Regions from separate parts of the Pantoea dispersa genome, predicted to be linked through region 1. Evidence: predicted binding sites of a transcription regulator. Region 1 holds the regulator's gene; each other region holds the start of a gene.

Region 1 (7,676 bases):
GCCTGTACCGCCTGCGCAGAGAAACCGCAGCTTGGCAGTTTCGGCGAACCTTTCATGTACAGCAGGATCGGGTTTTCTGCGATCTGGCGCTGAATTTTTTCAACAGTACTCATTTTTGCCTTCCTTAATCCTTCACTTCGTGTTTGTTTATTGTAGCGACTTCGCCCCGCGACTGAAAACGGGATTTTGCCTTAGCCGGCGCATATCGCCATGTTTGTTAAGTTCGCGCGCCACGAATAACATTTTCATATCATCAATAAGCATTAATCAATTAATAATTAGCAATAATTCCGCTGGGTTAAACAGCTGAAATCGCTCATTTTTGCCCCACTTTCAGTACCGTGACAGATTAATGGAAAAAGACCTTACCTTTTGCAAAAAAAGTGGATTAGAATTGCCCCGGTGCTGATCGTCGATCAGATTTTTCTAACTTTACCGCGGTCTGGCTTCCTGCCGACGGCTTAACCTGTAACCGGACTATGCGTTTACTGATTACGCTTTTCATACTGGCTTTTGCCCAACTGTTCTTTAATGTGGCGGCGGCTTCTCCGCATGCGCCGGTTAATGCCAGTTTGCAGAAAGCGGAGAAAAAGAACGCGCGTGAAGATGAGCGTCGCAAACGACGCCCGGTGAAAACCACCAGCAAAAAGTCACGCCTGACGTCGGTACAGAAGTTCAGGCTGAAAAAACAGCAGAAAAGCGAAACGGTACTTCAGCACACCACCCAGCGCAAATCCTCACTTAAGCTCAGTGCGAAAAAATATGGTCATCAGCGGCTGGCGAAAAAATCGCGTGACGTTGCCGTTGATGATGAAGTGCAGCAGCTGAGCGGCATTAAAATGAGCAAAGCCCACCGCCTGCGCTATCAAAAAGCACGTGAAACCGCGATGACGAAACTGATGGGCCAGCTGGGTAAACCGTATCAGTGGGGAGGCACCTCACCGCACACCGGTTTCGACTGCAGTGGTTTAGTGTGGTACGCCTACAAAGATCTGGTGAAGTTTAAATTTCCCCGTACCGCTAATGAGATGTATCACCTGCGCGACGCCGCGCCGATCAAGCGCGAGATGCTGGAGAAAGGCGATCTGGTGTTCTTCCGCATCAACAACCGCGGCACCGCCGACCATGTCGGGGTTTATCTGGGCAATGGTAAATTCATTCAGTCTCCGCGCACCGGGAAGGATATCCAGATTAGCGCGCTGGGCGAGGATTACTGGCAGAAGCATTACGTTGGCGCACGCCGTATGATGACGCCGAAAACCGTGCGCTAATCTCAGTGTTGCGCAACAAAAAAGCCGGTGGCTGTTCAGCAGCACCGGCTTTTTTATTAATGCAGAATGGCGGTAAAGCTAAAGGCAATAATCATCAGCAGAGCAGCGGCGGTGGTGGTCAATGCCAGTTTTAAATCGGTACTCATCACAACTCCTTAGTCACACAGTTTGCATGGTTAAATAATTTTCGCACAGTGATGGGCAAAAATCTCGTGTTATCCGCCCCGGCTTGCTAGAATCGCCGCCTTTCGTTGCGCAACAGATTTAGCGCATGCTGCATTGACAGCCTGCTGAAGGATGTTTCCCTGCCCGATTAAGCAGATTAGCCCTGATATTCAGGGCGCAAAACCATTAGCAGACGCAAACGTTTAACAATATACTTATCAGTAAGTTGCGATAAGCCCAGGAGTACCATTTTCATGGCAACCATTAAAGATGTGGCGAAACGCGCCGGGGTCTCAACCACCACGGTTTCGCATGTCATCAACAAAACGCGTTTCGTCGCGGAAGAGACGCGTAACGCCGTATGGGAAGCGATTAAAGCGCTGCACTATTCACCGAGCGCGGTGGCCCGCAGCCTAAAGGTGAATCACACCAAGACGCTGGGCCTGCTGGCGACCTCCAGCGAAGCGCCCTACTTCGCCGAAATTATTGAAGCCGTGGAGAATCACTGCTTTGAGCGTGGTTACACGCTGATTCTCGGCAACGCGCATAACGATCTGCAAAAACAGCGTGCCTATTTGTCAATGATGGCGCAAAAGCGCGTCGATGGCCTGCTGGTCATGTGCTCCGAATATCCCGACGATCTGCTGCAGATGCTGGAAGAGAACCGCAATATCCCGATGGTGGTCATGGACTGGGGCGAATCGCGCGGAGACTTTACCGATACCGTGCAGGACAATGCGTTCCACGGCGGTTACCTCGCCGGGCGATACCTGATTGAGCGCGGCCATCGCGATATCGGTGCTATCCCTGGCCAGATGGAGCGCAACACCGGTGGCGGTCGTCATGCGGGTTTTCTGCAGGCGATGCAGGAAGCGGGCATCAGCGTCCGTCCCGAGTGGATTGTGCAGGGTGACTTCGAACCGGAGTCAGGTTATCAGGCAATGCAGCAGATCCTGAACCAGAAACAGCGCCCGACGGCGGTATTCTGCGGCGGCGATATCATGGCGATGGGCGCGATTTGCGCGGCCGACGAGATGGGACTGCGCGTGCCGCAGGATATTTCGGTAATTGGCTATGACAATGTGCGCAACGCGCGCTACTTCACCCCGGCGCTGACAACCGTGCACCAGCCGAAAGCCCAGCTGGGGGAAAAGGCACTGGAGATGCTGCTGGACCGCATCACCAGCAAACGCGAAGAACCGCAGACCATTGAAGTGCAGCCCACGCTGATTGAGCGCCGCTCCGTGGCCGATGGCCCGTTCCGCGATTACCGCCGTTAAGCCGCCTTCTCGCTGAGCCACTCGTGGTTCAGCGTCTCCGCATCGCCCAGATATTCCAGCAACCACGCCAGCGCCGGTGACGCGCGCTGCTCAGACCAGCTGACGCAACACGGGCTGTCCGGAAACGGCTGCGGCAACGCCAGCTCCACCAGCGCGCCGCTGTCCAGCAGCGGGCGCGCCAGGTGGCCCGGCACCATGCCCACGCACAATCCGGCCTGCAGGCAATCCAGCCCGGTTTCCCACTCCGGCACCACCAGCCGCCGCTGGTTATCCAGCGTCCACGTCATGCGGCGCGGCAGCGCGCGCGACGTATCTTCCAGCACCAGCGACGGCCAGGCGCGCAGGGTTTCGTCGTCCAGCTGCGGACTGTGAGCCAGCGCATGCTGCGGACTCACCACGCAGCGCCAGTTGAGCGCGCCCATATCCTGAAAGGCGAAGCGGCCGCCGACCGGAATAGCCTGGGTGGCACCAATCGCCACATCGACACGACCATCAGCCAGTGCGTCCCACACGCCGTTAAATACTTCGTAGCTGATGATCAGCTCCATATCGGGGAAATGACGGTAAAAATCCTTTACCAGCTGGCGGGTGCGCTGCGGTTTGACGATGCAATCTACCGCGATACTGAGCTGACCGCGCCAGCCGTTGGCCAGCTGCTGACACTGACGGCGCGTGGCCAGCATTTTTTTGATAACAGAACGCCCTTCACGCACAAAATGCTCGCCTGCTGCCGTCAGCACCACTTCGCGATGCTGCCGCTCAAACAGCGGTACCGCCAGCCAGCCTTCCAGCTGGCGCACGGTATAGCTGATGGCAGAGGGCACGCGGTGCAACTCCTGCGCCGCCGCGCTAAAACTGCCGGTGCGCGCTACCGCGTCCACCACCTCAAGTGCATATTCCGACCACATAGTTTTCCCATCAAAAATTTTAACAGCACCCTGCAAATATTAGCGTTTCACAAAGCCCGCTGCACCCTTTTACACTCCCCGCCGTTCAACCTGCCGAATGAGAAAAACCATGCTGTCATCCAAAGGATTTCTGCCTTACCTTGCCGTGCTGAGCATGCTCGGCTTTCTGGCCACCGATATGTATTTACCCGCCTTCGGCGCCATGCAGCGCGACTTTGCTTCCGCACCGGGCACCATCAGCGCCAGCCTGAGCCTGTTTCTGGGCGGCTTTGCCTGTGCGCAGGTGCTGTGGGGCGTGCTGTCGGACCGCTTCGGCCGCAAGCCGATTTTACTGGCTGGCCTGAGCGTGTTTGCGCTGAGCTGTCTCGCCATGCTGTGGGTGACTAACGTCTGGCTGATGCTGGCGCTGCGCTTTGTGCAGGCGGTAGGCGTGTGCGCCGCAGCGGTGAGCTGGCAGGCGCTGGTGGTTGATCGCTATCCGCAGGCCAAAGCCAACAAAGTGTTTGCCACGATTATGCCGCTGGTGGCGCTGTCGCCGGCGCTGGCACCGCTGCTCGGTGCCTGGCTGATGGCCCATTTTCACTGGCGCGCCATCTTCCTCGCGCTCACGCTGGTGACGCTGGTGCTGCTGTTCGGCACGCTGAAGCTGACCAGCGCGCCGCGTGCGCGCCACGACAGCGCGCCACAGCCGGGCTGGCTGACGCTGCTGGCGACGCGTGTTTACAGCGGTAACGTACTGATTTATGCCGCCTGCTCCGCCAGTTTCTTCGCCTGGCTGACCGGCTCGCCGTTTATCCTCGCCGCCGCGGGTCTGAGCCCGGCGGACATTGGCCTGAGCTATATTCCGCAGACCATCGCCTTCCTGCTGGGCGGATTTGGCTGTCGCGCACTGCTGAATCGCTTTCAGGGTGCGCAGCTGCTGCCGTGGTTGCTGATGATTTACAGCCTGAGCATTCTGGGCCTGTTTGCGGTGGCGCTGATGACTACGCCGCCGCTGGTGGCTCTGCTGCTGCCGTTCTGCGGCATGGCGCTGGCCAATGGCGCGATTTACCCGATTGTGGTGTCCACCGCCCTCGCCCCGTTCCCGCAGGCCACCGGCAAAGCGGCCGGCCTGCAGAATCTGCTGCAGCTGGGCTTATGCTTCCTCGCCAGCCTTATTGTATCCGCCGGTCTGCAGCAGGCGCTGTTACATACCACGCTGGTCATGGTGGCGACAGTGATCCTCGCGTGGGCCGGTTTCCTGTGGCAGCGCAGCGCCAGCGCACAAAGTGATATTGCTCACGCTTCCCGTCCCTGCGAAGATAATTGCTAAGGCAACGATTATCGTTAGCAAACTAACGATAAGCCATTGAATACTGACCTGCGTGAGCATATACTCAGTAGGTCAGCATTTCTGCAACAAATCAATAACATAATGAGCGTATTTTTTAGCGACACTGTCGCTGGGATGGCGTCTGCACGATATTCACCTCCGGAGTTGTGGCAGACATTTCTATTCAGATTCATACCTCTGTAATACGTCGGCTATCTGGCGCACGGATTTTCCGTGAGTTCTCTCACAGGCCTGAGGAATTTGACTATTCTTTTTCTCAGGTTCAAATCGGAAAGGTGATGGAGAAGCTATGAGTTCATCGTGTATAGAAGAAGTGAGCCTTGAAGAAAACCAATGGTTTCGTATCGCCCATGAATTACTGGAGCGGGCGGACATTCACATCAACGGCACACGCCCCTGGGATATTCAGGTCAGACATGCGGATTTTTTCAAACGGGTCCTGCAGGAGGGATCGCTGGGCCTCGGTGAAAGCTACATGGACGGCTGGTGGGAGTGTGAACGTCTGGATATGTTCTTCCACCGCGTGCTGAAACATCATCTGGATAAGCAGTTACCGCACCATTTTAAAGATACGCTGCGCATTGCCGCGGCGCGCCTCACCAATCTGCAGTCAAAGAAACGCGCCTGGATTGTTGGTAAAGAGCACTACGATCTTGGCAACGACCTGTTTTCACTGATGCTCGATCCGTTTATGCAGTACTCCTGCGGCTACTGGAAAAGCGCGGAAACGCTGGAGCAGGCACAGCAGGACAAGCTGGATATGATCTGCCGCAAGCTGCAGCTTGAGCCGGGCATGACGCTGCTGGATATCGGCTGCGGCTGGGGCGGACTGGCGGAATTCGCCGCGCGTCATTACGGGGTGAAAGTGCATGGCGTGACTATCTCTGCCGAGCAGCAGAAAATGGCGCAGCAGCGCTGTGCCGGTCTGGATGTGACCATTCTGCTGCAGGATTACCGTGATTTGAACCAGCAGTTTGACCGCATCGTGTCGGTGGGCATGTTCGAACACGTCGGGCCGAAAAACTATGCCACCTACTTCGATGTGGTTGATCGTAACCTGAAACCGGAAGGCCTGTTTTTGCTGCACACCATTGGGGCGATCAGAACCGACATGAACGTCGACCCGTGGATCGATAAATACATTTTCCCGAACGGCTGTTTACCGTCGGTACGGCAGATCGCCGATGCCAGCGAATCTCACTTCATCATGGAAGACTGGCACAACTTTGGCGCGGATTATGACACCACGCTAATGGCCTGGTACGAGCGATTTCAGGCGGCATGGCCGCAGCTGGCGGAGAAGTATGGCGAGCGTTTCAAACGGATGTTCAGCTATTACCTCAACGCCTGCGCCGGTGCGTTTCGCGCGCGCGATATTCAGCTGTGGCAGGTAGTTTTCAGCCGCGGCGCTGAAGGCGGTTTGCGCGTGGCGCGTTGATTTCCGTGCAATGCTAAAAGGCGCTTACCGCGCCTTTTTTATTCGCGATTACTCCGCGTCCGGCAGCGTTTGTGCCACCAGCGCGGCCGCGGCATCACGCTGCGCCAGCACACGTTCGACGGTGTCGACAATCGCCTGGGTATGCGGATCGATTTCGATATTGACCCGGTGCCCCAGCTTCTTCGCGCCCAGCGTGGTGCGCTCCAGCGTTTCCGGGATCAGGTGCACGCAGAACTTACTTTTGGTGACATCACCAACCGTCAGGCTGATACCATCGATGCCGACGAATCCTTTATGCAGAATATATTTGATCTGCTCAGCGTCCTGTAATTTAAACCACACTTCGCGGTTATTCTCTGACTGGATAATTTTACAGATTTCGGCGGTGGTCATAATATGGCCGGACATCAGGTGTCCGCCAATTTCATCGCTGAATTTCGCGGCGCGCTCAATATTCACGATGTCACCAACCTGTAATTCACCAAGGTTGGTGATGCGCAGCGTCTCTTTGATAAGATCGAAGCTGACGCGATCGCCGTCAATGGCGGTCACCGTCAGGCAGCACCCGTTGTGCGCTACCGAGGCGCCCAGCGCCAGGCCGGGCAGCAGCTCAGCAGGCAAGCGCACGTTGTGGGTGCGGAACAACTCTTTTTCTTCAATGGCGACAATTTCTGCCGTGCCCTGCACAATTCCGGTAAACATAATTTCAGCCTCTGCGAAGTTTGTGGCAGTTTATCACAGCTTGCGCCGCAAGGTTTAATTTGCCGGCGCGCAAACTTTACACAAATGGCGCAACCAATTGCGATCAATGTTTGGCGGAAGTGCGGGCTACCGCTACACTAGGTCGCGCATTCTTTGGGGATTCCGCCCCGCTCTCTTCTTAAATAACGCAGGTGATACGTGCAGAAGTATTTAACAGAAGCGCGTCAATTGCTGGCCCTCGCGATCCCGGTCATCCTTGCTCAGGTGGCACAGACCGCGATGGGATTTGTGGATACCATAATGGCCGGTGCGGTGAGCGCCACGGATATGGCCGCCGTTGCTGTCGGCACCTCTATCTGGCTTCCCGCCATTTTGTTTGGTCATGGTCTGCTGCTGGCATTGACGCCAACCGTTGCGCAACTCAACGGATCCGGGCGACGCGAACGCATCGCAGAACAGGTGCGCCAGGGTTACTGGCTGGCGGCGGGCGTGGCGCTGCTGATTATGGTGGTGCTGTGGAACGCCGGCTACCTGATTCACACCATGCATGACATTGATCCTCAGCTGGCGGCCAAAGCA
Region 2 (7,676 bases), 1.7 Mb from region 1:
CTGACGCCCGGTCCGTTATCCGCGATCTCCAGCCTGCGGGCGCTAAGCCGCAGCTGAATCTCACTGCCGGAAGGCGTGTAGCGCAGCGCGTTATCCAGCAGATTGCGCAGCAGTAAACCCAGCAGCAGTGGATGACCGTTCATCACCGGTTCCGCGTCAGCCGTCAGCGTCAGCCTGGTGTGCTGCGCTGCCGCCTGTGCCTGGTGTTCGGTGACCAACTGGTGCAGCAACGGCGCGAGGGGGACCGGCTGAAATTCGCTGCGCAGATCGTCTGCTTCGACGCGCGACAGCGTCAGCAGCTGATCGACCAGCCGCGTGGCGCGCAGGATGCCGCTGTCGAGCTGCTGCAGCGCATGGTTACGCATCGCCTCGTCATCGCCGGCCAGCTGAATCACCTCACTCTGCACGCGCAGCGCCGCTAGCGGGCTGCGCAGCTCGTGCGCCGCATCGGAGGTAAACCGTCGCTCGCGCTGGACCAGCTGTGCCATGCGGGCAAACAGGCCATTAAGCGCCGCCACCAGCGGCTTCACCTCCAGCGGCAGGCGCTGCGGCGTCAGTGGGGTGGCATCATCCGGCGCGCGCTGCTGCAGCGATGCAGTCAGGCGTTTCAGCGGACGCAGCTCAAACCACACCAGCGCCAGCAGCAACAGCAGCATCAGCGGCATGGCTACCAGCCACGGCAGCAGACTGCTCAGTGCCAGATCGCGCGTCATGTCATCACGATATTCCCACTCCTGTCCGACCACCACGCGCCACTGCTTATCGGCTGAGGTCAGCCACAGCAGCCGCCAGCGATCGTCATCGCCACGCAGGCGACCATCGTGGAAGCCGTCACGATCCGCTGTAAACTGCAAATCGCGGCCGTTTTCGCCGTCGTTCAGCAGCGGTTTGCCGTCGGCGCTGAACAGCGCAAAGGCCAGCGCGTCGTCATCCTGATCGCCGCGATGGTGGCGCAAAATCGCTTTGGTTTTTGGCAGCGAGGCGGCCTGCAGACGGCTGGCATCCAGCGCCAGCAGGCGTTTGGCGAACAGCATCTGCTGGGTATCAAACAGCTCATTAACGGTGTCGCGCGTCTGCTGCCATGCGCTAAAGGTGGCGCTGGCACCACACAGAATTATTAACAGCAGAAAGCCGATGGCCAGTCGCAGGAACAGACTCATTCTGCCGCTCCCAGCGTGTAACCAATGCCGTGCACGGTGCGGATGAACTGACTGCCAAGCTTTTTACGCAGATGGTGGATGTGCACTTCGACCGCGTTACTGGAGACGTCGTCGTCCCAGCTGTACAGTTTCTCCTCCAGCTGCGCGCGCGTCAGCACGCGACCGGGATTGCGCAGGAACAGCTCCAGCAGCGCCAGCTCACGGCTTTTCAGGCTGAGCGGTTCGCCATCCAACGTCACGCTGTGGCTGCCGGGAGCCATCACCAGCCCGCCGTGACGCAGCTCTGGCTGCAGCTGACCGTGACGGCGACGAATCAGCGCCTGCAGACGCGCGGCCACCTCCGTCAGCGCAAACGGCTTGCACAGATAGTCGTCGGCACCGAGTTGCAGGCCCTGCACGCGCTGGTCCAGCGCATCGCGTGCGGTGAGGATCAGCACCGGGACATCCGCGCCCTGCTCACGCCACTGGCGCAGGATGTCCAGCCCGTCACGTTGCGGCAGCGACAGATCCAGCACCACGGCATCCCATGGCGCCGCGTTGAGCGCCTGAAATCCGGCTTCGCCGCTGACAAACCAGTCGACGCTGAAACCCAGTTTGGTCAGGCCGACCTTCAGGCCATCGCCAATCAGCGTATCGTCTTCAATTAATAAAATGCGCATGCGTTTCTCCCGGTTACCTGGGGGTTTATACGAAGCAGATGCGCGCTTGTACAGCGTCATTCGCCCGTTTTAGCTTATTTTTTCCCTCTTTTTTTCCCTTAAGATCCTGTTAAGAACCCTGTGGTGAAATAGCTCCCGTAATCCGCACAGACATGGAAATGAGGTGAAAAATGAAAAAGAGTGCAGCGCTGTTCGCCATTATCGCCCTGGCGGCAACCCCGGTGTTAGCCGCCCAGCAGGGTGGCTTTGTCGACCCTAACGCGCCAGCCGCTCAGGCTAAAGCCGGCGGTTTTAAGGCCGATAACAGCAGTGTGGTGACGGTAAAACAGGCCGAAGAGATGAAGGATGACAGCTGGATCACCGTGCGCGGCCAGCTTGATAAGCAGATCGGCGATGAAGATTATCTGTTCCGCGACAGCAGCGGCAGCATGAAAGTGGAGATCGACCACAAACGCTGGAACGGCCAGACCATTACGCCGAAGGATCAGGTCGAGCTGACCGGCGAACTGGATAAGGATTTCAATTCGATTGAACTGGACGTTAAACAGGTGCGTAAACTGCCCTAACCTCCCCTGCGGAGCCACGTCGTGGGCTCCGCCATCCCGCCAAACTCAAATTTTCCCCGGCCCAGGCGAAACGTTTCGATGGGGATCACATTTCCGTGATCCCGTCATTGAGTTGCCATGTACATTTAATACACTGCCAGACAGCGAAACGTTTCGCTGTGGAGTGGAATAAATGAAAAAAGGTCGCCTGTTAAACGCTGAAGTCTCTCATGTGATTGCCCGCCTCGGGCATACCGATACGCTGACGATTGCCGATGCGGGCTTGCCGATCCCGGCCGGTCCACAGCGCATCGATCTGGCGCTTACGCCCGGTACGCCCGATTTTTTACAGGTGGTGGAGGTCATCACGCAGGAGATGCAGGTTGAGAGCGCCCTGATAGCGGAAGAGATCCAACAACACAATCCGCAACTCCATAGCCAGCTGATCGCCGTGCTCGAAGCCTTGCAACAGCACCAGGGGAATGTGATTAGCGTTCGTTACACCAGCCATGAACAGTTCAAACAACACACTCAGCGCAGTCAGGCGGTCATTCGCAGCGGAGAGTGCTCTCCGTATGCGAATGTCATCCTGAGCGCGGGCGTCACTTTCTGAGGCCGCTATGCAACCGTTATTGCAACTCAGGGGAATTGAAAAATCATTTCCCGGCGTGAAGGCGCTCAACGGCGCGTCGCTGGCGGTTTATCCCGGGCGCGTGATGGCGTTAGTGGGAGAGAACGGCGCGGGCAAATCCACCATGATGAAGGTGCTGACCGGCATCTACAGCATGGACGCCGGTTCGCTGCACTGGCTGGGCAAAGAAGTGACGTTCTCCGGGCCGAAAGCGTCTCAGGAAGCCGGCATCGGCATCATCCATCAGGAGCTGAACCTGATCCCGCAGCTGACCGTTGCGGAAAATATTTTCCTCGGCCGTGAATTCGTTAACCGCTTTGGCCGCATCGACTGGAAACAGATGTATGCCGCGGCGGATGCGCTGTTAAAGCGCCTCAATCTGCGCTTCAGCAGCCACAAGCTGGTGGGTGATCTGTCGATTGGCGACCAGCAAATGGTGGAGATCGCCAAAGTGCTCAGCTTCGAGTCGCAGGTCATCATTATGGATGAACCGACCGACGCGCTGACCGATACCGAAACCCTGTCGCTGTTCCGCGTCATCAATGAGCTGAAAGCGCAGGGCTGCGGCATTGTTTATATCTCCCACCGCATGAAAGAGATCTTTGAGATTTGCGATGACGTCACCGTGTTCCGTGACGGCCAGTTTATTGCCGAGCGCGCGGTAGGCGATCTCAGCGAAGAGGGCCTGATCGAAATGATGGTCGGCCGCAAGCTTGAGGATCAGTATCCGCATCTCGATCAGACACCGGGCGAGGTGCGGCTGCGGGTCGAGCACGTTAGCGGACCGGGCGTAGAAGATGTCAGCTTTACCCTGCGTAAGGGCGAAATTCTGGGCATCTCCGGTCTGATGGGCGCGGGCCGCACCGAATTAATGAAGGTGCTGTACGGCGCGCTGCCGCGTACGCACGGCAAAGTGACGCTCAACGGCCGCGAGATTGTCACCCGCTCGCCGCAGGACGGCCTGGCCAACGGCATCGTCTATATCTCGGAAGACCGTAAGCGTGACGGACTGGTGCTCGGTATGTCGGTCAAAGAGAACATGTCGCTGACCGCGCTGCGCTACTTCAGCCGCGCCGATGGCGGCCTGAAGCACGCCGAAGAGCAGCTGGCGGTGGGCGATTTTATCCGCCTGTTCAATGTGAAAACGCCGTCAATGATGCAGCCGATCGGTCTGCTGTCTGGCGGTAATCAGCAAAAAGTGGCGATTGCGCGTGGCCTGATGACGCGCCCGGATGTGCTAATCCTCGACGAGCCGACGCGCGGCGTCGATGTCGGGGCGAAAAAAGAGATCTATCAGTTAATTAACCAGTTTAAAGCCGAAGGGCTGAGCATCATCCTGGTGTCGTCGGAAATGCCGGAAGTGCTGGGCATGAGCGACCGCATTCTGGTGATGCATGAAGGCCATCTGAGTGGCGAATTTTCCCGTGAGCAGGCTACCCAGGAATCCCTGATGGCAGCGGCGGTCGGTAAGCAACACAGCGAGGAGTTAGTTGTATGAGTACCCAAACCTTACCTGCCAGCCGTCGCTGGTTCAGCAAAGCCTGGCTGCTGGAGCAGAAATCGCTGATCGCACTGATTGTGCTGATCGCCGTGGTCGCCAGCCAGAGCCCGAACTTCTTCACGCTGCCCAACATGTTCAACATCCTGCAGCAGACGTCGGTCAACGCCATCATGGCGGTGGGCATGACGCTGGTGATTCTGACCTCAGGCATCGACCTTTCGGTCGGCTCGCTGCTGGCGCTGACCGGCGCGGTAGCGGCATCGATTGTCGGGCTGGAAGTTAATGCGCTGGTGGCCGTGGCGGCATCGCTGGCGCTCGGCGCCTTTATTGGTGCCATTACCGGCGTGATTGTGGCGCGCGGCAAGGTGCAGGCGTTTATCGCTACGCTGGTGATGATGCTGCTGCTGCGCGGCGTCACCATGGTTTACACCAACGGCAGTCCGATCAACACCGGCTTCAGCGATAACGCCGATCTGTTTGGCTGGCTCGGCATTGGCCGTCCGCTGGGCATTCCGACGCCGGTATGGCTGATGGCGGTGGTGTTCGCGCTGGCGTGGTACATGCTGCATCACACCCGCCTCGGCCGCTATATCTATGCGCTGGGCGGTAACGAAGCGGCCACGCGGTTGTCCGGCATCAACGTTAACCGCGTTAAAGTCATCGTCTATTCGCTGTGCGGCCTGCTGGCGGCGCTGGCGGGCACCATCGAAGTGGCGCGTCTCTCTTCGGCGCAGCCGACGGCGGGCACCGGTTATGAACTGGATGCGATTGCTGCGGTGGTGCTGGGCGGGACCAGCCTCGCGGGCGGTAAAGGGCGCATTATGGGCACGCTGATCGGTGCGCTGATTCTCGGCTTCCTCAATAACGGCCTCAACCTGATGGGCGTATCGTCTTACTACCAGATGATTGTCAAAGCCGTCGTCATTCTGCTGGCGGTGCTGGTGGATAACAAAAGCAGTAAGTAACTCTGACCTTCACACAGGATTAAAGAAATGAAAAAGTTAACTGCATTGGCCGTCATCCTTGGCGCCACCCTCAGTGCTGGCGCGATGGCTAAGGATACGATTGCGCTGGTGGTCTCAACCCTGAATAACCCGTTCTTTGTGTCGCTGAAAGATGGCGCACAGAAAGAAGCCGATAAGCTGGGCTATAACCTGGTGGTGCTCGACTCACAGAACAACCCGGCAAAAGAGCTGGCAAACGTGCAGGATCTCACCGTGCGCGGCACCAAACTGCTGCTGATCAACCCAACGGATTCTGACGCGGTCGGTAACGCCGTGAAAATGGCTAACCAGGCGAACATCCCTGTGATTACGCTGGACCGTATGGCGGCGCAGGGGAAAGTTGTCAGCCACGTGGCGTCTGATAACCGCTTCGGCGGCAAAATGGCTGGCGATTTCATCGCGAAGAAACTGGGCGACGGCGCGAAAATCATTGAGCTGCAGGGTATTGCCGGCACCTCCGCTGCCCGCGAACGTGGTGAAGGCTTTAAGCAGGCCGCTGACGCGCACAAATTCAACGTGCTGGCCAGCCAGCCAGCCGACTTCGACCGTACTAAAGGTCTGAACGTGATGCAGAACCTGCTGCAGGCGCATCCGGACGTGCAGGCAGTCTTTGCCCAGAACGACGAAATGGCGCTGGGTGCACTGCGTGCGCTACAGACCGCAGGCAAAACCGACGTGCTGGTGGTGGGCTTTGACGGCACCGCGGACGGCGTGAAGGCGGTAGAATCCGGTAAACTCAGCGCGACCGTTGCACAGATGCCAGACAAGATTGGTATGATTGGCGTCGATACCGCAGATAAAGTTCTGAAGGGCGAAAAAGTGCAGGCGATCAACCCGGTTGACCTGAAACTGGTTACTAAATAAAACCCAAAGAAAAGCATGGCAACGCGCCACCCTCGCGGTGGCGCAACTTCCTGGATAACTCCCTATGAGCAAAAGCGCAAAACTGGCGGTACTCGGCAGCATCAACGCCGACCACATCCTCAACCTCGCCCATTTTCCCCGTCCGGGTGAAACGGTGATCGGGAAACAGTATCAGGTTGCCTTTGGCGGTAAAGGGGCCAACCAGGCCGTCGCGGCTGGCCGGGCCGGCGCTGACATTGCTTTTATTGCCTGCGTGGGTGCTGATGACATCGGCGAACGTATTCGCCAGCAGCTGCAGCAGGACCAGATTGATACCGCTCCGGTGGAAACCGTGGCGCAGGAAGCCACCGGCGTGGCGATGATCTTCGTGAATGGCGAAGGCGAAAATAACATTGGCATCTACTCAGGCGCGAACGCGGCGCTGACGCCAGCCTGTGTGGAGCGCCACCAGCAGGTAATTCGTTCGGCCGATGCGCTGCTGATGCAGCTGGAGTCGCCGCTGGACAGCGTGCTGGCTGCGGCCCGCATCGCGCGCGCCAGTCACACTCAGGTGATCCTCAATCCGGCACCGGCGACCCAGCTCTCTGATGAGCTGCTGGCGCTGATCGACATCATTACGCCGAATGAAACCGAAGCGGAAATCCTCACCGGTATCGCCGTCAACGACGACGACGACGCGGCGCGGGCAGCCCAGGCGCTGCACGCCAAAGGCATCGATACCGTATTGATTACGCTGGGCCGGCGCGGCGTATGGCTCAGCGAGCAGGGCCAGGGACAGCGTATTCCCGGCTTCAGCGTGCAGGCGGTGGATACCATCGCTGCCGGTGATACCTTCAACGGTGCCTTCATTACCGCGCGGCTGGAAGGCGTGGCGATGCAGGATGCGGTCCGTTTTGCCCATGCGGCGGCAGCCATTGCCGTGACGCGCCCGGGCGCACAGCCCTCAGTGCCGTGGCGCACTGAGATTGACGCATTCCTGCAGCAACAGGGTTAAGCGCTTGGCTACCATGAAAGATGTCGCCCGTCTGGCGGGCGTCTCCACCTCCACCGTTTCGCACGTTATCAACAACAACCGTTTTGTTAGTGAACAGGTGCGCGACCGAGTGGAACAGGCGATTCGCGAATTAAACTACGCGCCGTCGGCGCTGGCGCGCAGCCTGAAGATCAAGCAAACGCGCACCATTGGCATGTTACTGACCGCCAGCAGCAACCCGTTCTACTCGGAGGTGGTGCGCGGTGTAGAGAACAGCTGCTATGAACGCGGCTACAGCCTGATTCTGTGCAATACCGAAGGCGATGAAGAGCGCATGAA
Region 3 (7,676 bases), 1.4 Mb from region 1:
ACGCTGTTCCCAGGGGATAAAAAATTCACTTTTTCGCGCGTGAGCGGCGTAAAAATCAGGCAATTACGTCCGCTTTATCAACTTAGTAGTCTAACACTTTCCTGCCAGCGCACCACAGCACCCTTTTTTAACGTTTCTTCTGCCTGCTACGCCCGTTAAACTACGCAACAAATTATGACGAGTTGTGAGCGAAATGAGTAAATCCCCCCGCAACAGCGGCGCGGCAGGCCAGATTCGCCTGATTGGCGGACAGTGGCGCGGCCGCAAATTGCCGGTGCCGGACAGCGCCGGCCTGCGCCCGACCACCGATCGCGTGCGTGAAACGCTATTCAACTGGCTGGCGCCTGATATCCAGCAGGCGCGCTGCCTCGATTGCTTTGCCGGCAGCGGCGCGCTGGGCTTAGAAGCGCTGTCGCGCTATGCCGCCTCCGCGACCCTGCTGGAACTGGAACGTCACGTGGCGCAGCAGCTGACGCAAAACCTGCACACGCTGCGCGCCACGAATGCCAGCGTCGTCCAGACCAATACGCTGCAGTGGCTAAGCCAGCCCGGCGAACCGTTCGACGTGGTGTTTGTTGATCCGCCGTTCCGCAAAGGCCTGCTGCAGGAGACACTAACGCTGCTGGAGAACAATGGCTGGCTCGCCGCCAATGCGCTGATTTATGTTGAGAGCGAAGTGGAACACGGCACCCCGCTGGCACCGGCTAACTGGGACCTGTATCGCGAGAAGATTGCCGGTCAGGTGGCCTATCGCCTCTATCAACGCCAACAGGAGACCGATGATGTGGCTTAATCTGGGACGTTTGCTGATGATTTGCGTCTGGGCATTTCTGCTGCTTAACCTGGTGCACCCTTTCCCGACGCCGCTGCGCTACTTTGTCCACGTTGCGCTGTTCTTTATGGTGGTGATGCACGGCCTGCAGCTGGTGCTGCTGCGTGCCACGCAACCAAAGGAAGCGCCAAAGCTGAGCCGCGCCACGCAGGCGAAAATCTTCTTCTTTGGCGTATTTGAGCTGCTGGCGTGGCAGAAAAAGCACTATCCGTCGTAACGTAAGACAGCGCGCGCGGCTTCAGCCCCGTGCGCTTTAGTGCCTATTGCGCCGGGGTAAAGCTGACAAAGCGCGTGCCCTGCATTTTCAGCTCGCCCTTTACGCCTTTGTCCATCTGGTGATAATCGCTGGCGCTGACGTTGACCTTAAAATCACCGGCGCCGTTCAGCGGATGGAACCAGGCTTCATACTTCATCTCTTCCGCCACAATCTCTTCGCGTTGACGCGAACGGCGATTGGGGGCCGGAAACTCTCGCTTGGTTTTCACTTCCACACTCATTGAGCGCACCGGTGAAGCGTCGTTGACCGCGGCTTCACGGCGCTGCTTGATAAACTGACGGGTTGCCAGGATGGCAATTACAGCCAGGACGATAAAAAAGATTAGCGGTGGTTTGCTCATGTTTTCTCTCGCACTTTACGTCGGGGGTTAACAGATAAAAGACGCCAAAGCATACAACCAGAGTTGCCCGATTGTCACATTTGCCGCCAGTAACTTAAACTGAGATCGCGATTTTGGGAAAATTCATCAATGTGGGCGACACGTTCACAAAAGGGAGAAAAAATGCTTTGGTCTTTCCTTGCAGTCCTTTTTTCCGGTTGGCTGTATGTCGATGCCTCCTACCGCGGCCCGCAGTGGCAGCGCTGGCTGTTCAAACCCGTTACGCTGCTGTTGCTGGTTGCCTGGGCGTGGCAGGCTCCCACGCTTAACACCACCGACTACCTGATTCTGGCTGGCCTGGTCGCTACGCTGGTGGGCGATGCGTTAACCCTGCTGCCGCGTCAGCAGATGCTGTATGCGCTCGGCGCCTTTTTCCTTTCGCATCTGCTGTACACCATCAGCTTTGCCGCGCACATGACCATGAGCTTCTTCTGGCCAATTCCACTCACCTTCCTGGTGATTGGTATCATCGTGATCGCCATTATCTGGTCAAAACTGGATACGCTGCGCTGGCCGATCTGTACGCTGATTGGCATGACGCTGGTGATGAACTGGATGGCGGCGGAAAATTACTTCTTCCGTCCGACCGATTACAGCTTCTCGCTGCTGGTGGGTGCCGTGCTGCTGTTGCTGGCTAACATCGTGTGGTTTATCTCGCACTATCGCCGTCGCTTCAGCGCTGACAGCGCCATCGTTGCCGCCTGCTACTTCGCCGGTCACTTCATGATTGTGCGTTCACTGTGGCTGTACTGAAAAAAGTGACCTCATCGCTTGACTCTGGAGTCCACTCCAGAGTGTAGCATGCAGACTGCGGGCATCGGCCCGCTTCTGCAACCGGAGGTCACATGCATCAACATGCCCACTCTTGCCGCTGTGGCAAATCACACCGTCAGCCAAAACCGCTATGTGCGGTACGCAGCGTTCAGCCTGCATCCCTGAAGATTTCTGCCGCACAGCCGGTGGCCGCGTCCAGTGATTGCGGCTGCTGCACCAGCGATGACGACAGTCCCGGCGGCGGCGACGCCGACAGCGACAGGCGCGCGTCCGCGCCCTATCAGTTCCGCTGGCAGATTGCCGGCATGGACTGCCCGAGCTGCGCCCGCAAAATCGAAACCGCCGTGCAAAAGCTGCCGCAGGTCGCCAGCGCGCGGGTGATATTCGCCAGTGAAAATCTGCTGGTTGAGGCGCACAGCGATATTCGTCCGGCTATCGAACAGGCCGTTAACCACGCCGGCTTTAGCCTGAAATCCACTGAGAACCCCGCACCGGCGGCGCGCCGCTGGCGCGATAATGCCTCGCTCATACTGCTCACGCTGTTGATGATCGCCAGCTGGCTGCTGAGCCAGCTCACGCCGCTGTGGGGCGATCGCCTGTTTGTGCTTACCACGCTGGTCGGTCTGGTGCCGGTAGCCCGCAGCGCGTGGCAGGCCATACGGAGCGGCTCACCGTTCAGCATTGAAACCCTGATGACCCTCGCCGCCGCGGGCGCGCTGGTGATTGGCGCCCACGCCGAAGCTGCCATGGTGCTGCTGCTGTTCCAGCTGGGAGAACGGCTGGAAGCCTATGCCGCCGCGCGGGCGCGCCGTGGCGTCACCGCGCTGATGGCGCTGCGTCCGGACACCGCCACGCGCGTCAATGGCACACAGCGTGAGCAGGTGGCACTGGCGGCGCTCCAGCCCGGTGATGTGATTGAAGTAGCGGCAGGCGGTCGTCTGCCCGCCGATGCCGAGCTGCTGCACGCCAGCGCCAGCTTTGATGAAAGTGCGCTGACCGGCGAATCGCTACCGGTGGCCCATCAGCCGGGCGATGCCGTGATGGCAGGTGCCACCAGCGTGGATCGGCTGGTGACGCTGCGCGTGACCTCACAGCCGGGCCACAGCGCTATCGACCGCATTCTGCAGCTGATAGAAGAAGCTGAAAGTCACCGCGCGCCGGTGGAGCGTTTTATCGATCGCTTCAGCCGCCTCTACACGCCGGCCATCATGCTGCTGGCACTGCTGGTGATGGTGCTGCCGCCGCTGCTCGGATTAGGCGCCTGGCTGCCGTGGATCTACAAAGGGCTGACGCTGCTGCTGATTGGCTGTCCGTGCGCGCTGGTGATCTCCACGCCTGCCGCTATCACTTCCGGCCTGGCGGCGGCGGCTCGCCAGGGCGCGCTGATTAAAGGCGGCGCGGCGCTCGAACGCCTCAGCCGGGTGCAGGCGCTGGCGTTTGATAAAACCGGCACCCTGACCGCCGGTAAACCGCAGGTTACCGACGTGCAGCCGTTTGGCGCGGATGCACAGCAACAGCTGCTCAGCCTCGCGGCCGCTATTGAGCAGGGCTCCGGCCATCCGCTGGCGCGGGCGATAGTCGCGGAAGCGCAGCGCCAGCAGCAGGTGATTCCACCGGCGCAGCATCAGCAAACGCTGGCCGGCAGCGGCATTCGCGCACAAATCGACGGCGTGATGCATCAACTGCTGGCACCGCGTGATGCGGCGGCGCTGAGTGACGCGCAGCAGCAGCAGATTGCGCAGCTGGAGGCACAGGGCAAAACCGTGGTGGTGCTGTTGCGCGAAGCACAGCCGCTCGGGCTGCTGGCGCTGCAGGATTTGCTGCGCGAGGAGGCCCGCAGTGCGCTGGCGGCGCTGCAGGCGCTGGGAATTCGCAGCGTGATGCTGACCGGCGATAATCCGCGCGCCGCCGCCGCGATTGCCGCCGAACTCGGCATCAGCTATCGCGCCGGTCTGTTGCCTGCGGATAAGGTAGCCGCCGTGCGTGAACTGGGCGAGCAGCAGCCGCTGGCGATGGTCGGCGATGGCATCAACGATGCGCCAGCCATGAAGGCCGCGACGCTGGGGATTGCCATGGGCAGCGGCACCGATGTGGCGCTGGAAGCGGCCGATGCGGCTCTGACGCAGAATAACCTGGCGATTCTGCCGCGCACCGTGCAGCTGGCACGCCGCACGCGCGCCATTATCCGTCAGAATATTGCGCTGGCGCTGGGGCTGAAGGCGATTTTCCTCGTCACCACGCTGCTCGGCTTTACCGGCCTGTGGCTGGCGGTGCTGGCCGATTCCGGTGCCACCGCGCTGGTCACCGCCAACGCGCTGCGCCTGCTGCGTCAGCGCTGAGGCGGGCGGATGCCGCGATCAGGCATCCGCGCCTTTCTGGATCAAATACTGGTACGGCAGGCTCTCGGTCTGCTGTGCCAGCAGCTGATGCTCCATAAAGCGGCAGAAGCCGGGAATATCACGCGTGGTCGCCGGATCGTCGGCGATGATCAGCAACGTTTCGCCCGCCTGCATGGTACGCACGGTTTTGCGCACCATCATCACCGGCTCCGGGCAACGCAGCCCAAGCGCATCAAGCGTATGGTCCGCAGCGGAAAAAGGATCGCTCATGATTCTCTGTCTTTATTCAGGGTGGGCGCTCATTCTAACGCGCTACAGCGCGCGCGCAAGGCGAGAACGATTGCGTTAAAATTAACCATTGCATTTGTTGCGCAACACGCTAAGATGCCGTCCGATTTTTTATTAAGCAATACCAGACATCCCCAGGATCGTTGGCTTTTCTGCAAGGCGGCAAGTGCGCGTATCCCCGGGAGCTTACTAAAGTAAGTGACCGGGGTACGCAAGCGCGGCCAACGCAGCAAAAATGCCAACGATGAAGGGGATTGGGTTCCCTCACCCCATTTTTAAAAAAAAGGCCTTTATGATCAACTTCTCTGCTCGTCAGCGTATGCATGCGCTATTCTGGCTGTCGCTGTTTCACCTGCTGGTGATTACCTCCAGTAACTATCTGGTGCAGCTGCCGGTCGCGATTTTCGGTTTCCACACCACCTGGGGTGCGTTTAGCTTCCCGTTTATTTTTCTCGCCACCGATCTCACCGTGCGTATTTTTGGCGCACCGCTGGCACGGCGCATTATCCTTGCGGTGATGATTCCGGCGCTGTTTATCTCCTACATCGTGTCGTGCGTGTTTTATCAGGGCGCGTGGCAGGGCTGGGCCTCGCTGCAGGAGGTCAATCTGTTCGTGGCGCGTATCGCCTGCGCCAGCTTTATGGCCTATGCGCTGGGGCAGATCCTTGATGTGCACGTGTTTAACCGCCTGCGTAAACTGCCGCAGTGGTGGATTGCGCCTGCCTGTGCCATGTTCCTCGGCAATATCAGCGATACGCTGGCCTTCTTCTTTATCGCCTTTTATAAGAGTCCGGACCCGTTCATGGCCAGCCACTGGGTGGAGATCGCACTGGTGGATTACAGCTTCAAAGTGCTGATCTGCATGGTTTTCTTCCTGCCTGCTTACGGTGTTTTGCTCAATGCGGCACTTAAGCGCCTGGCGGAACGTTCGGCTCAGCGCCAGATGAATTTCGGCTAATTGAACGTAGACGAAACGCCACGGCACGCTAAGATTTCCTGACAAAGCGCTGATTGCTTTTAAGCACCGATTCCGTTTTGATAACGGCTGATGGAAACCTTACGAAGGGATAAGAATGCGTAACTTAGTGAAATATGCGGGCATCGGCCTGCTGGTGTTAGGCCTGGCGGCGTGTGATCAGAAGAAAGACGACACGGCGGCAAACAGCAACGGCGCCAGCGCCAGTCAGTCAGCACAGACGGTAAACCTGATGGACGGTAAGCTGAGTTTCAGCCTGCCAGCAGGCATGTCAGATAAGAGCGGCAAGCTGGGTTCGGAATCCACCAATATGCACGTGTATGCTGATGAAACCGGCCAGCGCGCAATTATCGTGATTGCAGGCGATCCGACCAGTGAAGCACTGGATGCGCTGGCTCAGCGTCTGGAGCAGCAGCAGCGCAACCGCGATCCGCAGCTGCAGGTGGTGTCGAATAAAGCGGTGACGCTGAAAGATCAGCCGGCACAGCAGCTGGATACGGTGATTTCCGCCAACAATCAGACCTCCTGGTCCTCGGTTATTCTGGCGAAGGTGGACGGTAAACTGCTGACGCTGCAGATCACCCTGCCCGCCGACAATCAGCAGCAGGCGCAGAGCGATGCCGATGCGATTGTGAAGAGCATTACTCTGAAGTAAGTTCGCACCAACGGTAGCGGCGCGATTTATCGCGCGTTGTTAAAAACCGCGCAATAAATTGCGCCGCTACAGAATGTGCCTCGTTTACAACCTCACCGGCGAAATATGCCAGATCTCATCCGCGTACTCCTGAATGGTACGGTCGGCGGAGAAATACCCCATATTGGCGATGTTCAGCGCCGCACGCCGCTGCCACTCTTCCGGTTGGCGATAAAGCTTATCCACCTTATCCTGGGTATCCACGTAACTGCGGTAATCCGCCAGCAGCTGATAATGATCGCCAAAGTTGACCAGCGCGTCGAACAGGTTACGGTAGCGTCCCGGCTCCTGCGGGCTGAAGACGCCGCTGGCGATTTGCGTCAGCGCCTGGTGCAGTTCCGCATCCTCTTCATAGTATTTGCGCGGGTTATAGCCCTCAATGCGCAGCTTCTCCACCTGCGGCGTGGTGTTGCCGAAGATAAAGAAATTCTCTGCGCCGACGTGCTCGCGCATCTCCACGTTGGCCCCGTCCAGCGTACCGATGGTCAGCGCGCCGTTTAGCGCAAATTTCATGTTACTGGTGCCGGAAGCTTCGGTGCCGGCGGTAGAGATCTGCTCGGAGAGATCCGCCGCCGGAATGATGATCTGCGCCAGGCTGACGCCGTAGTTAGGGATAAACACCACCTTCAGCTTGTTCTTCACCTGCGGATCGTTGTTGATCACGTTGGCGACATCGTTGATCAGGTGAATGATGTGCTTGGCGACGTAATAGGCCGACGCCGCTTTCCCGGCGAAGATATTGACGCGCGGCACCCACTCTGCGGTCGGATCGGCTTTGATGCGGTTGTAACGCGTGATGACGTGCAGCACGTTCAGGAGCTGACGTTTGTATTCGTGAATACGCTTGATCTGCACGTCGAACAGCGCCTGCGGATCCAGCACGATATCCATATTCTTCGCCACCCACTCCGCGAGGCGCTTCTTGTTGGCGAACTTGGCATCGGCGATCTGTTCAATAAACGCCGGATAGTCAATGTGCGGCACCAGCTCGCTCAGCTGAGCCAGATCGGTACGCCAGGTGCGGCCAATGGCGTCATCCAGCACTTCTGACAAGGCCGGGTTGGCCAGCGCCAGCCAGCGGCGCGGCGTCACGCCGTTGGTTTTATTGCAGAAGCGC
Region 4 (7,676 bases), 910 kb from region 1:
GCAGTAACGACAAGACTGGACCAGGTCAGCATTAAACAGAAAGGTCATCAATGAGCTGGATTGAACGCATACTGAATAAAAGCACTACCACGCCTTCGCGCAAAGCCAGCATCCCGGAAGGGGTGTGGACCAAATGCGATAGCTGTGGTCAGGTGCTGTACCGCGCCGAGCTGGAGCGCAACCTTGAAGTCTGCCCGAAGTGCGACCACCACATGCGTATGCACGCGCGCGAGCGTCTGCATAGCCTGATGGATGAAGGTTCGATGACAGAGCTGGGTAGCGAGCTGGAACCGAAAGACCTGCTCAAGTTCCGCGACTCGAAGAAGTACAAAGATCGTCTGGTTGCGGCACAGAAAGAGACCGGCGAGAAAGATGCGCTGGTGGTAATGAAAGGCCAGCTGCACGGTATGCCGGTGGTGGCCGCCGCGTTTGAGTTCTCCTTTATGGGCGGCTCAATGGGCTCGGTGGTCGGCGCCCGTTTCGTGCGTGCGGTTGAGCAGGCGCTGGAAGACAACTGCCCGCTGATCTGCTTCTCCGCCTCAGGTGGTGCGCGTATGCAGGAAGCGCTGCAGTCGCTGATGCAGATGGCGAAAACCAGTGCGGCGCTGGCAAAAATGCAGGAGCGCGGTCTGCCGTATATTTCGGTACTGACCGACCCGACCATGGGTGGCGTCTCCGCCAGCTTCGCGATGCTGGGCGATTTGAACGTCGCAGAGCCAAAAGCGCTGATCGGCTTTGCCGGCCCACGCGTAATTGAACAGACGGTACGTGAAAAGCTACCGCCGGGCTTCCAGCGCAGTGAGTTCCTGATTGAAAAAGGCGCGATCGACATGATCATCCGTCGTCCGGAAATGCGCTTTAAGCTGGCCAGCCTGCTGGCGAAAATGATGAACCTGCCGGCACCGCTGCAGGATGGTGATCGCCCGACTGCGGCTGAGCCGGAGAGCAACGAAGCCTGACAGGCAACCGAAAGGCGCAGAGTGATGCGCCTTTTTATTCATGCACCACATCGTAAAGAGCTAACAGGGCACATGGACACTCTTCACCTCCCGCAAGCCACGTCGCCTCTGGCCACGTGGCTTCATTATCTTGAGCATCTGCATTCTCAGGCTATCGATCTGGGCCTGGACCGTATTCAGCGCGTCGCCGCACGCCTCGACCTGCTAAAACCCGCTCCGTTTGTCTTCACCGTCGCCGGCACCAATGGCAAAGGCACCACCTGCCGTACGCTGGAAACCCTGCTGATGGCCGCAGGCTATCGCGTTGGCGTCTACAGCTCGCCGCATCTGGTGCGTTACACCGAACGCGTGCGCGTGCAGGGCGCTGAGCTGGATGAAGCCCGGCACAGCGCCAGCTTTGCCGCCATTGAGGCCGGACGCGGCGATATTTCGCTCACCTACTTTGAGTTTGGCACGCTGTCCGCGCTCAATCTGTTCCGTGAAGCGCAGCTGGATGTCGTGATTCTGGAAGTGGGGCTGGGCGGCCGGCTGGATGCGACAAACATTGTCGACGCCGACGTGGCGGTGATCACCAGCATTGCGCTGGACCACACCGACTGGCTGGGGCCGGATCGCGCCAGCATCGGCCGCGAGAAGGCCGGCGTATTCCGCGGCGGTAAACCGGCGGTGGTCGGCGAGGCCGATATGCCCGACACCATTGCCCAAGTGGCCGCGGAGAAGGGTGCGCAGCTGTTACAAATTAACCGCGACTGGCAGTGGCAGCGCGAGGGCGACACTTGGACGCTGCAGGATGCCCAGGGGGAACTGCGCGATCTGCCGCTGCCCCAGGTGCCGCTCCCCAATGCGGCCACCGCCATTGCGGCGCTGCGCGCTTCCGGCCTGACGGTGAGCGAGACGCTGATTCGTCAGCATCTGCCGCTGGCGATTCTGCCGGGACGTTTCCAGACGGTCAGCACCGCGCCGCGCGTGATCCTTGATGTGGCACACAATCCGCATGCGGCTTATTATCTGGCTTCACGTCTCGCTGAGCTGCCGGCACACGGCACGGTGCATGCGGTGGTTGGCATGCTGCACGACAAGGATATCGCCGGGACGCTGGCTGCGCTGGCACCGCAGGTCAACCGCTGGTACTGCGCGCCGCTCGACGGCCCGCGCGGGGCGTCCGCTGATCAGCTGATGGCGCATCTGCAGGGCGGCAGCGCCTGGCAGAGCGTTGAAGCCGCGTGGCAGGCGGCGCGGCAGCAGGCTCAGCCCGACGATGTGATTCTGGTGTGCGGCTCGTTCCACACCGTAGCGCAGGTGATGCAATCGATGGCAGCGGAGAACGGCAGTGGCAAGTAAGTTTCAGAATCGTTTAGTGGGCACGGTGATTCTGGTGGCGATTGGCGTCATCGTGTTACCGGGTCTGCTGGACGGTAAGAAAAAGCATTATAAAGAGGAGTTCGCGGCGATTCCGCTGGTGCCAAAGCCTGACGATCAGCAGGACAGCGAAATGGTGCCGCCGGTGACGCAGCCGCTGCCGTCGCAGCCGCCGGAAGGTGCGAGCGCGGCGCAGCAGGCGCCCGCCAGCAGCGCAACGCAGAGCAGTGCCGCCAGCGGCAGCACGCAGCCAGCGCAAAACAGCCAGCCCAGCGTCGTGACGCCGCCGCCGGTGCACCAGCAGCAGAAGCCGGCAGAGCAGGTGAAGCCGAAGCCGGTCGAGCAGCCCAAGCCTAAACCGGTGGAGCAGCCGAAACCGAAGCCGGCAGAACAACCGAAAGCGACAGAACAGCCAAAAACTACAGAGCAGCCTAAAGCGGCGGAAACGCCGAAGCAGAGCGAGCCGGCCGCGCCAGCAGGACAGGCGTATGTAGTGCAGCTCGGCGCGCTGAAGAACGCCGCCAAAGTGAATGAGATCGTGGCGCAGCTGCGGCTCTCCGGCTATCGCGCTTTTACCGTGCCGTCGACGCCGGTGCAGGGGCAGATCACCCGCATTTACGTGGGGCCGGATGCGTCCAAAGCGAAGCTGCAGGGTGCCCTCGGCGAGCTGAAAGGCATCTCCGGCCTCGGCGGGGTTGTGAAGCCGTACAGCACACGCTGATCAACTGATAAGCCGCGCCGATAGCAGAAACAGGCGCGGCTTTTGGCGTATTTTTTAGCGAAGCGTTACTGAAAATTTATGGAATATCAGCAGGTTAAATGGCTGACATCAACAAGGGCGAGGAAAGTTTTTTTCATCGCCCTTTTTCTCGGGACAGAACCGGAAAACCCTACGCAAACGTTTTCTTTTTCTGTTAGAATGCGCCCCGAACTGGATGCAGGGGTGCAAATGCACTGTACTGGAAGCGTTCATGATCTGGATTGATTACGTCATTATTGCGGTAGTTGGTTTTTCGGCTCTGGTCAGCCTGATTCGCGGGTTTGTCCGGGAAGCCTTATCTCTTGTTACCTGGGGATGCGCGTTTTTTGTCGCCAGTCATTACTACGCCTACCTTGCAGTCTGGTTTACAGGTTTTGACGACGAACTGGTTCGCAACGGCATCGCCATCGCGGTGTTATTCGTTGCCACCCTGATTGTGGGTGCCATCGTGAACTATGTGATCGGCTCGCTGGTTGAGAAAACCGGCTTGTCGGGAACCGACAGGGTGTTGGGGGTCTGTTTCGGGGCGTTGCGTGGCGTGCTGATTGTATCCGCCATTCTCTTCTTCCTTGATACATTCACCGGCTTTTCAAAAAGTCCGGACTGGCAACAGTCTCAACTCATTCCCCAGTTCAGTTACATCATCAGGTGGTTTTTCGATTACCTGAAAAGCACGTCGAGTTTTTTACCCCGGTAACACCGGGAGTGCGGCTAATGAGGAAATGACAACATGTGCGGTATTGTTGGTATCACCGGTTTTATGCCAGTAAACCAGTCGATCTATGACGCGTTAACGGTGCTGCAGCACCGCGGGCAGGATGCCGCCGGCATTTGTACCATCGATGCGCTGAACTGCTTCCGTCTGCGTAAGGCCAATGGCCTGGTCAGCGACGTGTTTGAAGCGCGCCACATGCAGCGTTTGCAGGGAAATATGGGTATCGGCCACGTGCGTTATCCGACTGCCGGCAGCTCCAGCGCCTCTGAAGCGCAGCCCTTCTACGTGAACTCGCCGTACGGCATCACGCTGGCTCACAACGGTAACCTGACCAACGCCCATGAACTGCGCAAGCAGCTGTTCGAAGTCGGTCGCCGTCATGTGAATACCACCTCAGATTCCGAAATCCTGCTCAACATCTTTGCTCAGGAGCTGGATCGTTTTCAGCACTATCCGCTGGAAGCTGACAACATTTTTGCTGCCGTGGCGGCAGTGCATCAGCAGGTGCGCGGCGCTTACGCCGTGGTGGCGATGATTATCGGTCACGGCATGGTTGCGTTCCGCGATCCTAACGGTATCCGTCCGCTGGTACTGGGCAAGCGTGAGCTGGCCGATGGCCGCACCGAATACATGGTGGCCTCAGAGAGCGTGGCGCTGGATACGCTCGGCTTCGAATTTATTCGTGACGTTGCGCCAGGCGAAGCGGTGTACATCACCGAGCAGGGTCAGCTCTCGACGCGCCAGTGCGCAGCGAACCCGAAAAGCAATCCGTGCCTGTTCGAGTACGTTTATTTTGCGCGTCCGGACTCGTTCCTCGACAAGATCTCCGTCTACAGCGCACGCGTGCGCATGGGCACCAAGCTGGGCGAGAAAATTGCCCGCGAGTGGGAAGATCTTGATATTGACGTGGTGATCCCAATTCCGGAAACCTCGACCGATACCGCGCTGGAGATCGCCCGTATTCTTGATAAGCCGTACCGCCAGGGTTTTGTGAAAAACCGCTACGTGGGCCGTACCTTTATTATGCCGGGCCAGCAGCTGCGCCGCAGTGCGGTGCGCCGTAAGCTCAACGCCAACCGCGCTGAGTTCCGCGATAAAAACGTGCTGCTGGTGGATGACTCGATTGTGCGCGGCACCACCTCTGAGCAGATTATCGAGATGGCGCGTGAAGCGGGCGCGAAGCGCGTCTATCTGGCGTCGGCGGCACCGGAAATCCGCTTCCCTAACGTCTACGGCATCGATATGCCGAGCGCTACCGAGCTGATTGCGCACGGCCGTGAAGTGGAAGAGATTCGTCAGCTGATTAAAGCCGATGCGCTGATTTTCCAGGATCTGCAGGATCTGATCGACGCGGTGCGTGAAGAGAACCCGGATATTGCCCAGTTCGAATGCTCAGTGTTCAACGGCATCTACGTCACCAAAGACGTTGACCTGCAGTATCTGGAATATTTGCAGTCGCTGCGTAACGACGATGCCAAAGCGATTGCGCGTCAGAACGAAGTGGAGAACCTGGAACTGCATAACGAAGGTTAAGGTCAGTCTCAGGCAGACGAAACAGGGCGGGCGCAATCCCGCCCTGTTTGTTTTTGTATTTATGGCGGCGGAGCGGCTATTATTGGCGCACTCTTTTGCAGCAAGGCAGAATTATGAAACGACTCATCATTGGTATTTCCGGCGCCAGCGGCGCGATCTACGGCGTGCGTATGCTGCAGGTGCTGCAACCGTTAGCCGAAGTGGAAACCCATCTGGTGATGAGCCCGGCGGCGCGGCAGACGCTGGCGCTGGAGACCGATTACAGCCTGCGTGACGTGCAGGCGCTGGCCGATGTGGTGCACGATGTGCGCGATATCGCCGCCAGCATCTCGTCCGGCTCGTTCAAAACGCTGGGTATGGCCATTCTGCCGTGTTCCATGAAAACCCTGTCGGGCATTGTGCACAGCTATAGCGACAGTCTGCTGACGCGCGCCGCCGACGTGGTGCTGAAAGAGCAGCGCCGGCTGGTGCTGTGCGTGCGGGAAACCCCGCTGCATCTCGGTCATCTGCGCATGATGACCACCGCCGCCGAGCTTGGGGCGCTGATTATGCCGCCGGTGCCGGCGTTTTATCACCGCCCGCAGTGCATCGACGATTTGATTGATCAGACGGTCAACCGCGTGCTGGATCAGTTTGATATCGAGCTGCCGGAAGATCTGTTTACCCGCTGGCAGGGTGCATGATGGTGCAATAATGCACTGAATGCGTGCAAAAGCGCGGGGCCGATCACTGTTCGTGCATCTTGTGCACCAAAAGTTAACAATCTCACTTTTTCTTCCTCACACCGCTGTTATATTTCCCTCACAAACTAAGTGCTTGCGTCGCAGATGGACGCGGTATTTAGTGCGCCTGCGCACAGTTTCGCCGATTTGCACAACTGGCATGAAACCTGCAAAACATTCAGCGCAAACACATCACGCACCACATAACAATAAGCACTTCACTTGAGGGTTACCTATGAAAAAGCGAGTTCTGGCTCTTTCTCTGATGCTGGCTATGTCCGGCGCTGCGAGCGTGTTCGCAGCGGTACCGCAGTCGCTGCGCATCGGGACCGATCCAACTTACCCGCCGTTTGAGTCCAAGAACGCGCAGGGCCAGCTGGTTGGCTTTGATATCGACCTGGCCAACGAGATCTGTAAGCGTATCAAGACCAAATGTACTTATGTGGAAAGTGATTTCGATGCGCTGATCCCGTCGCTGAAAGCGAAGAAGATCGACGCCATCATCTCTTCACTCTCGATCACCGAGAAACGTCAGGAAGAGATCGCCTTCTCGGAAAAACTGTATGCAGCGAACGCGCGTTTAGTGGCGCCGAAGGGGTCTAAACTGCAGCCGACCATTGAGTCGCTGAAGGGCAAGAACATCGGCCTGCTGCAGGGCACCACGCAGGAAACCTACGCCAATGAATACTGGCGTCCAAAAGGGGTGACCGTCACGCCGTATGCCAACCAGGATCTGGTGTATCAGGACCTGAACGCTGGCCGTATTGATGCGGCGTTCCAGGATGAAGTGCAGGCGAGCGAAGGCTTCCTTAAGCAGCCGGTCGGGAAAAACTACGCGTTCGCCGGTCCGGCGGTGAAAGATGACAAAATCTTTGGCGTCGGCACCGGTATGGGCCTGCGTAAAGATGACGCCGATCTGAAAGCTGCCATCGACAAAGCCTTTAACGACATGCGCAAAGACGGTACCTACGACAAGATTGCGAAGAAGTACTTTGATTTCAACGTTTACGGCGATTAAGACTCCTGTTCCTGGACGGGTGTATTGAGTCACGCTAACGTGGGTCATAACTATTCACTCCGGGCGCTTACTTATGTAAACTCCCGGAGTTCATACGCTTGCCACCATCCTTCCGTGATTCACATCCTGGTCAGGACTGTCCGTGTGTTGTTGGACAGCGTTTGTTTATTTCCCTCACGACAGGATCGAACCCATGTTGTATGGCTATTCTGAAGTAATTCTCAAAGGCACGCTGGTGACCCTTGAGCTGGCGCTCAGCTCGGTGGTGCTTGCCGTGGTGCTGGGCCTGATAGGGGCCGGTGCCAAACTCTCCCGCAATCGCCCGCTGGCGATGATTTTTGAAGGCTACACCACGCTAATCCGTGGCGTGCCCGACCTGGTGCTGATGCTGCTGATCTTTTACGGTCTGCAGATTGCCCTCAACGCCGTAACCGATGCGCTCGGCATGGCACAGTTTGATATCGACCCGATGGTGGCCGGTATTATTACGCTCGGCTTCATCTACGGTGCTTACTTCACTGAAACCTTCCGTGGCGCGTTTCTCGCGGTGCCGAAAGGGCAGATTGAAGCCGCCACCGCCTTCGGCTTTACCGGCTCGCAAACTTTCCGT

What was found. The regulator PurR, encoded in region 1, represses purine synthesis genes. The targets are predictions, from matches to a motif close to CANGCAAACGTTTGCNTG.
Region 2: rbsD (D-ribose pyranase) is a predicted target of PurR. The motif match lies at 2,527-2,544, and genes of this name have one in related genera.
Region 3: tusA (sulfurtransferase TusA) is a predicted target of PurR. The motif match lies at 4,931-4,948, and genes of this name have one in related genera.
Region 4: cvpA (colicin V production protein) is a predicted target of PurR. The motif match lies at 3,210-3,227, and genes of this name have one in related genera.

Annotation. Positions count from the first base shown of each region.
Region 1 is NZ_CP082346.1:2,235,542-2,243,217, forward strand. Features, by position in the region: gene K7H94_RS10320 (Grx4 family monothiol glutaredoxin) at 1-113, opposite strand, end outside; gene K7H94_RS10325 (C40 family peptidase) at 480-1,271, shown strand; gene cydH (cytochrome bd-I oxidase subunit CydH) at 1,328-1,417, opposite strand; gene purR (HTH-type transcriptional repressor PurR) at 1,691-2,716, shown strand; gene punR (DNA-binding transcriptional activator PunR) at 2,713-3,624, opposite strand; gene punC (purine nucleoside transporter PunC) at 3,734-4,936, shown strand; gene cfa (cyclopropane fatty acyl phospholipid synthase) at 5,247-6,395, shown strand; gene K7H94_RS10355 (riboflavin synthase subunit alpha) at 6,444-7,097, opposite strand; gene K7H94_RS10360 (MATE family efflux transporter) at 7,296-7,676, shown strand, end outside.
Region 2 is NZ_CP082346.1:3,957,534-3,965,209, reverse strand. Features, by position in the region: gene qseC (quorum sensing histidine kinase QseC) at 1-1,160, opposite strand, end outside; gene qseB (quorum sensing response regulator transcription factor QseB) at 1,157-1,819, opposite strand; gene K7H94_RS18480 (YgiW/YdeI family stress tolerance OB fold protein) at 1,990-2,385, shown strand; gene rbsD (D-ribose pyranase) at 2,558-2,977, shown strand; gene rbsA (ribose ABC transporter ATP-binding protein RbsA) at 2,985-4,493, shown strand; gene rbsC (ribose ABC transporter permease) at 4,490-5,461, shown strand; gene rbsB (ribose ABC transporter substrate-binding protein RbsB) at 5,489-6,364, shown strand; gene rbsK (ribokinase) at 6,429-7,358, shown strand; gene rbsR (ribose operon transcriptional repressor RbsR) at 7,363-7,676, shown strand, end outside.
Region 3 is NZ_CP082346.1:3,643,555-3,651,230, forward strand. Features, by position in the region: gene rsmD (16S rRNA (guanine(966)-N(2))-methyltransferase) at 194-793, shown strand; gene K7H94_RS17060 (DUF1145 family protein) at 783-1,049, shown strand; gene K7H94_RS17065 (DUF2500 domain-containing protein) at 1,093-1,449, opposite strand; gene K7H94_RS17070 (lysoplasmalogenase) at 1,612-2,241, shown strand; gene K7H94_RS17075 (zinc/cadmium/mercury/lead-transporting ATPase) at 2,334-4,601, shown strand; gene tusA (sulfurtransferase TusA) at 4,620-4,871, opposite strand; gene K7H94_RS17085 (7-cyano-7-deazaguanine/7-aminomethyl-7-deazaguanine transporter) at 5,182-5,847, shown strand; gene K7H94_RS17090 (DcrB family lipoprotein) at 5,963-6,520, shown strand; gene glgP (glycogen phosphorylase) at 6,605-7,676, opposite strand, start outside.
Region 4 is NZ_CP082346.1:1,328,792-1,336,467, forward strand. Features, by position in the region: gene accD (acetyl-CoA carboxylase, carboxyltransferase subunit beta) at 51-959, shown strand; gene folC (bifunctional tetrahydrofolate synthase/dihydrofolate synthase) at 1,032-2,300, shown strand; gene dedD (cell division protein DedD) at 2,290-3,039, shown strand; gene cvpA (colicin V production protein) at 3,290-3,775, shown strand; gene purF (amidophosphoribosyltransferase) at 3,809-5,326, shown strand; gene K7H94_RS06150 (UbiX family flavin prenyltransferase) at 5,440-6,009, shown strand; gene argT (lysine/arginine/ornithine ABC transporter substrate-binding protein ArgT) at 6,284-7,066, shown strand; gene K7H94_RS06160 (histidine ABC transporter permease HisQ) at 7,260-7,676, shown strand, end outside.